2 regions of the Rhizobium sp. 10PS4 genome follow, and region 2 is predicted to be linked to the other one. Evidence: riboswitches for the same ligand, from Rfam matches in the RefSeq annotation. Region 2 holds a riboswitch; the other holds the start of a gene.
The links. Region 2 has a riboswitch for S-adenosylmethionine ahead of RWJ89_RS15670 (O-succinylhomoserine sulfhydrylase). Riboswitches for the same ligand answer to the same signal wherever they lie in the genome.
Positions count from the first base shown of each region.

Region 1: another riboswitch for S-adenosylmethionine. It lies ahead of metA (homoserine O-acetyltransferase MetA); the one in region 2 lies ahead of RWJ89_RS15670 (O-succinylhomoserine sulfhydrylase).

Region 1 is NZ_JAWDIW010000009.1:202,989-206,721, forward strand. It holds gene RWJ89_RS18785 (ABC transporter ATP-binding protein/permease) at 1-1,477, opposite strand, end outside; SAM riboswitch at 1,592-1,669, shown strand; gene metA (homoserine O-acetyltransferase MetA) at 1,717-2,640, shown strand; gene RWJ89_RS18795 (aldose epimerase family protein) at 2,867-3,733, shown strand, end outside.
Region 2 is NZ_JAWDIW010000007.1:229,864-233,596, forward strand. It holds gene RWJ89_RS15650 (VOC family protein) at 1-344, opposite strand, end outside; gene RWJ89_RS15655 (hypothetical protein) at 773-1,051, shown strand; tRNA gene RWJ89_RS15660 (tRNA-Gly) at 1,078-1,151, opposite strand; gene RWJ89_RS15665 (2'-deoxycytidine 5'-triphosphate deaminase) at 1,213-2,307, opposite strand; SAM riboswitch at 2,381-2,459, shown strand; gene RWJ89_RS15670 (O-succinylhomoserine sulfhydrylase) at 2,502-3,686, shown strand.

The DNA.
Region 1 (3,733 bases), on a different contig from region 2:
GTTCGGGGAAGGCCAGCGCCTCGCGCAGCGTGCCGCCGGGAACATAGGCAACCTGCGGAACGAAGAGCATGTCGTCGATCGGCGGCAGGCCTATCGTGCCGCTGCCGCACGGCCAGAGGCCGGCCATCGCCTGGAAGAGCAGCTTGCGATTGACGCTGTGATCGCCGTTGATCATGATTTTTTCGCCGGCCTTGATCACGACATCGGTTTCACGCAGGCGGAAACCGCCGCATTCCTCGATGTCTTCGCCGATCTTGGCGACGATCACCACGTCCTTCAGCGTCAGCGTGTCGGGCGCGGCGTTTTCATAGGCGATGCTGTCCTTCAGGTCGAAGTCCTCTTCCATCTCGACCAGCGCCTGGCGGAAATCGGTGACGCGCATCAGTGTGGCGCGCCATTCGGCGATCGGGCCGAAATTGGACACATACCAGCGCAGCGCCGTGTTGACCTGGTTGAAGGCACCGACGGACATCATCAGCTGGCCGAGGGTGAGACCGCCGGAGAAATAGGCGGGGGCGGCAACGATGATCGGGATGACGATCACCAGCCAGCCATAGCCGGCCGAGACCCAGGTGAGATTGGTATTGGCCATGGCAAGCCGCTTGACGACTGTCAGGACCGAGCTGATATCGGTGTTGATGCGCCGACGCTCGTTCTCCTCGCCGCGGGCGACGGTAATTGCCGGCATGTTTTCGTTGGCGTGCATCAGCGTGAAGCGAAGCTCGGCCTCTTTCGAAAAACGATCGGCATTGAGCTTCACCAGCTTGCGGCCGACGACCTGGCTCAGCACTGAGGCGGAAGCGGCATAGAAAATCGCCGCCCAGACCATGTAGCCTGGAATGGAGAAGCTATGGCCGCTGATGCGGAAAATGAAGCCGCTGGAAAGTTCCCAGAGCACGCCGATGAAGCTCACAAGAAGAATGGTCGACTGCAGCAGGCCGAGAACCAGTCCTGTCGTGCTTTCGGCAAGGTTGCGGGAATCCTCGTGCAGACGCTGGTCTGGATTGACGCCGATCAAGCCGCTGGAGGCGAGCCGCAGCGCTCGCTTGCGCTTCAGCCACTGGTCGACCAGATCGCGCGACAAGCCTTCGCGCATATAGAGCGCGGTCATCTGGTTCAGCCAAGCCTGCAGCACGTTGAGCAGCAGCAGCGTGCCGGCGATCATCGCGAAGATTTCGAGCTGGTGGAAGAATTCGCCGAGGTCGCGGCGCTCCAGCGAATCATAGAAGGGAGCATTCCACTCGTTCAAAATGACCTGGCCGTAGGATGTCGCCAGGATGACGAGGATCAGCACGGTCGCCAGAAACAGCACCTTGCCACGCACTTCCGAATTCCAGAATGCTGAGAACATGACGCCGAGGCGATATGTCAGGCTGAGATCATACCCTACCCTATCCTGCCTCCGGATGCCCGGCCTCCTCTCGATCTTATCTGCCATTACGCTTTTCCAAATCGCCCATGCCCCTATAAATAACATGGTGGCGTTACCGGTCTATCAACAGATTCTATCAGTCATTAAAGTGTGATGATGCTTGCATGAGTCTCTCCTGCATGCATTCGCCAGTTGATTCGCAATCAGACTGGGTCTAATTAAGGCCTCCGTGGTGATTTGGCCGGCCGGCTTGCAGCCACGTTAAAAAAGTCGCTAAAGGGCCGCGTGCGGACCGGTAGCGATTTTTGTCGCCGCCGGTTTTTGTTTTTGATCGAGTGACCGCAATGCCCATCAAGATCCCCGATACGCTGCCCGCCTTCGAAACCCTGGTTCAGGAGGGTGTGCGGGTGATGACCGAGACGTTGGCGATCCGTCAGGATATCCGACCGTTGCAGATCGGGCTGCTGAACCTCATGCCGAACAAGATCAAGACCGAACTGCAGATGGCCCGTCTCGTCGGCGCCTCGCCGCTGCAGGTGGAACTGTCGCTTATCCGCATCGGCGGCCACAAGGCGAAGAATACGTCCGAGGATCATCTGCTTGCCTTCTACCAGACTTGGGAAGAGGTAAAGCACCGCAAGTTCGACGGCTTCATCATCACCGGGGCGCCGATCGAGCTTTTGCCCTATGAGGACGTCACCTATTGGCCGGAGATGCAGGAGATTCTCGACTGGACGGAAACAAATGTCCATTCGACGATGAACGTCTGCTGGGGCGCGATGGCGGCGGTCTATCATTTTCACGGCGTTCCGAAATACGAGCTGAAGGAGAAGGCCTTCGGCGTCTACCGTCACCGGAACCTCAAGCCGTCCTCCATCTATCTCAACGGCTTTTCCGACAATTTCGAAGTGCCGGTGTCGCGCTGGACCGAAGTGCGCCGCACTGACATCGAGAAATCCGAAAGCCTGGAGATCCTGATGGAGTCCAGCGAAATGGGCGTCTGCCTCGTGCACGAGAAGAGAGGCCGGCGGCTCTACATGTTCAACCATGTCGAATATGATTCCACCTCGCTTTCCGACGAGTATTTCCGCGACGTCAATGCCGGCGTGCCAATCAAGATGCCGCACAATTACTTCCCGCATAACGATCCGGCGCTTGCGCCGCAGAACCGCTGGCGCAGCCATGCACATCTGTTGTTCGGCAACTGGATCAACGAAATCTACCAGACGACGCCCTTTGATGTGGAAGAGATCGGCACCGATCTCTGATCGTTGACGATCGCGCCGCGAGCCTATGCCGCCGCGTCACTGCTGCGGCTTTTCTTTCTGATCCGCCGGTTGCGGATCGAAGCAAATGCGGGCAGGTTCCTGTCCTGAAGCCTACCACACCGCGCGTCTTCGCCGGACGTGCAATGCACAGTTTGAATCGCTGCAAATTCCTCAAATCGATTCCGAATTGAGGAATTTGCAGAAGAGATAGAATGGACGGTCGATCATGTCGGATAAGTTGGAGCGGGACGTTTTCGGGCAGACGCAGGCGGGCGAGACCGTCTATCGCGTCGAGATCAAGGGCGGCGGGCTGACGGCCAAGATCATCAGCTGGGGCGCGGTCATCCAGGATCTGCGTCTCGAGGGACATGATGCGCCGCTGCAGCTTGGCTTCGACGATTTCGACAGCTATCTGCTTTATTCGTCCTATTTCGGCGCGACGCCCGGCCGCTGCGCCAACCGCGTCGGCGGCGGCAGGTTCACGCTTGACGGCAAGGACTATCAGCTCGAGCCGAATGAAAACGGCGTCACGCATCTGCATGGCGGCAGCGACAATATCGCCAAACGCAATTGGACGATCGTCGAGCATGACGTCGACCGCGTGGTGCTGAAGATCGTCGATCCCGATGGCCGCGCCGGCTATCCCGGCAATTGCACCATCCAGGCGACTTTTTGGGTGCATGGCAATGGTGAACTGTCGATCACCTACGAATCGACCAGCGACCAGCCGACGCTCGCCAATGTCTGCCAGCACGCCTATTTCAATCTCGACGGCCGCGAAGACGCGCTTGGCCATGACATCATGATTGCCGCCGATCACTATCTGCCGACCGATGAGAAGCAGGTGCCGACCGGCGAGATCCGTTCCGTCGAGGGCACGGAATTCGATTTCCGCGAGATGGCGCCGATGAAGCGTTTTGTCGGCAGTGAACAAGCGTTTTACGACCATAATTTCTGCCTGTCGGGCGAGCGTACCGCCAAGCGGAGCGTCGCGCTCGCCCGCAGCCTGTATTCCGGCGTATCGCTGGAAGTGCGCAGCACGGAGCCAGGCGTGCAGTTCTATGCCGGCTTCAAGCTCGATGTCGCGGCCCCC
Region 2 (3,733 bases):
CCGGGCGCAGTACAATAAAACAGCCAGCCGCCGCGCATGGCGGCCGGCGGACCGGACAAATCAGCACCGGCAGCAGCAAGCCCGGCATGGACCGCATCGACATCCGCCCTGGCAGGCAGGATGAAGCCGATGTGATAGGTCTGGCGCCCCATCTCCACCTGATCGGCGGTGCCGAATTTTGCGATTGCGTGGCTGAGGACGATTTCGAGGCCGGCATCGTCTTCCAGGATCGCCAGGCCGTTCTGGCCGCGCATATCCTTCAGCGTCAGGCAGAAATGGCGGATGAAGAAATCCGCCGTGGCAGCGATATCGGGTACGTGGAAATCGAGATGGTTCAGGCGCATGACAGTCTCCGTTCGAAAAAATCCCGGGACTGCCTTTTTGCCGTCTCCGCACGCCGCCGGGATCCCGCATCTTCATGCGGATCACGTCGCGGGTTCTCGTGCCAGGACACGGAGCAGAGCTTCCGTGAGAGCGCGCTTGACGCTCGAACGGAAGGGATCGGGCTTACCTCAACCGATCCTGCCTTTTTCGACGATGCCGATCTAGCAGACGGCACCGGTTTCGGCAATGGATGCGTCGGTGCACGACTGGAGGAATGGGATTCTCACCCTAATATCCATAGGTGGATGTCGCCCCGCCGGCCGCTCGATCACGTCGTCCCCCGGCGACGCTTTCCCGAAGAATTGACGCGCGGCATGGGCATTCGTATCGTGCGCCCTATCCGGCAAGGCACAGAGTGATATTATTCGCGGCATTGGGAGGGATGGATATGAAACCTGCAATCATCGGCCTCGTCGGCACGCTCGTTCTGACGGGATGCAGCACCGTCGGCTACAGCGGACCGGGCCTCGAACCCATCCCCGGAAGCATTACCTATAGCGGCCAGCCGCGCACCAAACTCACCAAATCACCGCCCGGCTCAGCCTTCCCGCATGATTTCATCGACCAGTACGGCCGGCAGGTGGAGGAAACCTACATCATCCAGCCCGACCGCAGCCTGATCATCGCGCACCGGCAATACAAGCCGATCCGGTTTTTTGGGGATTAGGTGCATCAGGCACGGCTTGCGGGAGCTGGAGCGGGTGAAGGGAATCGAACCCTCGTATTCAGCTTGGGAAGCTGCTGCTCTACCATTGAGCTACACCCGCGATGAAGCGAGATTTCCAACAGATGGGGGCGGCTGTCAAGTCGCAACCCTTCAGGCCAGCTTCAGATACGGAAGTGCTTCGAGAGTTTCAGGCCCTGGGCCTGGTAGTTCGAGCCGAGGCCGGAGCCGTAGAGGCTGGCGGGCCTTTCCTGCATATGCTCGTAGACGAGGCGACCGACGATCTGGCCGTCTTCGAGGATGAAGGGCACTTCGTGGCTGCGCACTTCGAGCACGGCGCGGCTGCCGCGCCCGCCGGCAGGCGCATGGCCGAAGCCCGGATCGAAGAAGCCGGCATAGTGGACGCGGAATTCGCCGACCAGCGGATCGAAGGGGGTCATCTCGGCGGCATAATCCGGCGGCACGTGCACGGCCTCACGCGAGACGAGGATATAGAACTCGTCGGGATCGAGGATCAGCTCGTTGCGGCCGCGGCTGTGGAGCGGTTCCCAGAAATCGAAGAGGTCGTGCTCGGCCTTCTTGTCGACATCGACGACGGCGGTGTGATGTTTGCCGCGATAGCCGATCAGGCCGTCCTTGTCTCCGGCAAGGTCGATCGACAGCGCGATGCCGCCGCCCGAAACATTCGGCAGCTTGCTGGCGACCAGCGTTTCGCTTTCATGCAGCTTCAACAGTTCCGGCTCGCCGAGCAGGGCCTGGCCAACGCGGAAACGGATCTGCGACAGGCGCGAGCCGCGGCGCACGACGATCGGGAAGGTGCGCGGGCTGATTTCGAGATAGAGCGGGCCGGAATAGCCTGATGGGATCTTGTCGAATTCCTGGGCGTAATCGGTGATGACGCGGGTGAAGATATCCAGGCGCCCGGTCGAGCTTTTCGGGTTGGCCGAGGCCGACATGTCGGCCGGCAGCGCCAGGCTCTCCATCAGCGGCACGATGTAGACGCAGCCGGTTTCGAGCACCGCCCCCTCGGAGAGGTCGATCACGTGCAGGCTCAGCCGGTCGAGCTTGTCTGACACCAGATGCGAGGGGCCTGGCATGAAGCTGGCACGCACGCGAAACGCCTTGCCGCCCAAGCGCAGGTCAAGGCTTGCCGGCTGGATCTGGTCGCGGTCCAGCTCCCGTTCGGAGATCAGACGCCCCGTTTCGAACAGCGCGGAGATCGCGCGATCCGCCAGAATTCCCGTTTCGCGAGCCATCATGCCTCATCCATCATTTGCCGCCGACAAAACCAAACTCGGGGAATTGACGCAAGCAGCTAACAGCAGTATTGCAGAATTATCCCGTGGTGATTTGGCCGGTCGGCTTGCAGCCACGTTAAACAAGTGGCTAAAAAGACCGGGTTGAAACCGGTCTGCTTTTGCGACCGGTTTTTTTGTTATGTGAAGGTGATGGCATGAGCAAGACCTGGCGCCCGGCAACCCAACTCGTCCACGGTGGCACGCTGCGTTCGCAATATGGCGAGACGTCCGAGGCAATCTATCTCACCCAAGGCTTCGTCTACGAGACGTCGGAGGCGGCCGAAGCCCGCTTCAAGGGCGAGACGGAGGGCTTCATCTACGCCCGCTACGGCAGCCCCACCAACGACATGTTCGAAAAGCGCATGTGCATGCTCGAAGGCGCCGAAGACGCCCGCGCCACCGCTTCCGGCATGGCCGCCGTCACCGCGGCGATCCTCTGCCAGCTCAAGGCCGGCGACCATATCGTCGCTGCGCGTGCTCTGTTCGGTTCCTGCCGCTGGGTCGTCGAGACGCTGGCGCCGAAATACGGCATCGACTGCACGCTGATCGACGGCCGGGATCTGGCGAGCTGGGAAAAGGCGATCACGCCGAAGACCAAGGTGTTCTTCCTGGAAAGCCCGACCAATCCGACGCTCGAAGTGATCGATATTGCAGGCGTCGCCAAGCTCGCCAACCAGATCGGCGCCAAGGTCGTCGTCGACAACGTCTTCGCCACCCCGCTCTTCCAGAAACCTTTGGAACTCGGCGCCCATATCGTCGTCTATTCCGCCACCAAGCATATTGACGGCCAGGGCCGCTGCCTCGGCGGCGTCGTGCTTTCCGACAAGGAATGGATCGACGAGAACCTGCACGACTATTTCCGCCATACCGGCCCGGCGATGTCGCCGTTCAACGCCTGGACTTTGCTGAAGGGCATTGAGACGCTGCCGCTGCGCGTGCGCCAGCAGACCGAAAATGCCGCAAAGATCGCCGATTTCCTGGCCGAGCAGGGCAAGGTCGCCAAGGTGATCTATCCCGGCCGCAAGGACCACCCGCAGGCCGATATCATCGCCAAGCAGATGACCGGCGGCTCGACGCTGGTCGCCTTCGAGCTGAAGGGCGGCAAGGATGCGGCCTTTGCGCTGCAGAACGCGCTCGAGATCATCAAGATCTCCAACAATCTCGGCGACAGCAAGAGCCTGATCACCCATCCGGCAACGACGACGCACAAGAACCTGACGGAGGAGGCGCGCGCCGAACTCGGCATTTCTCCGGGCACGGTCCGCCTTTCGGCCGGCATCGAGGATACCGACGACCTGATCGAGGATTTCGCGAAGGCGCTTGCCAAGGTCTCGGCCTGATCCAGATCCAGAGATAAGGCGGCCGGACCTGGAGTTCGGCCGTGCCG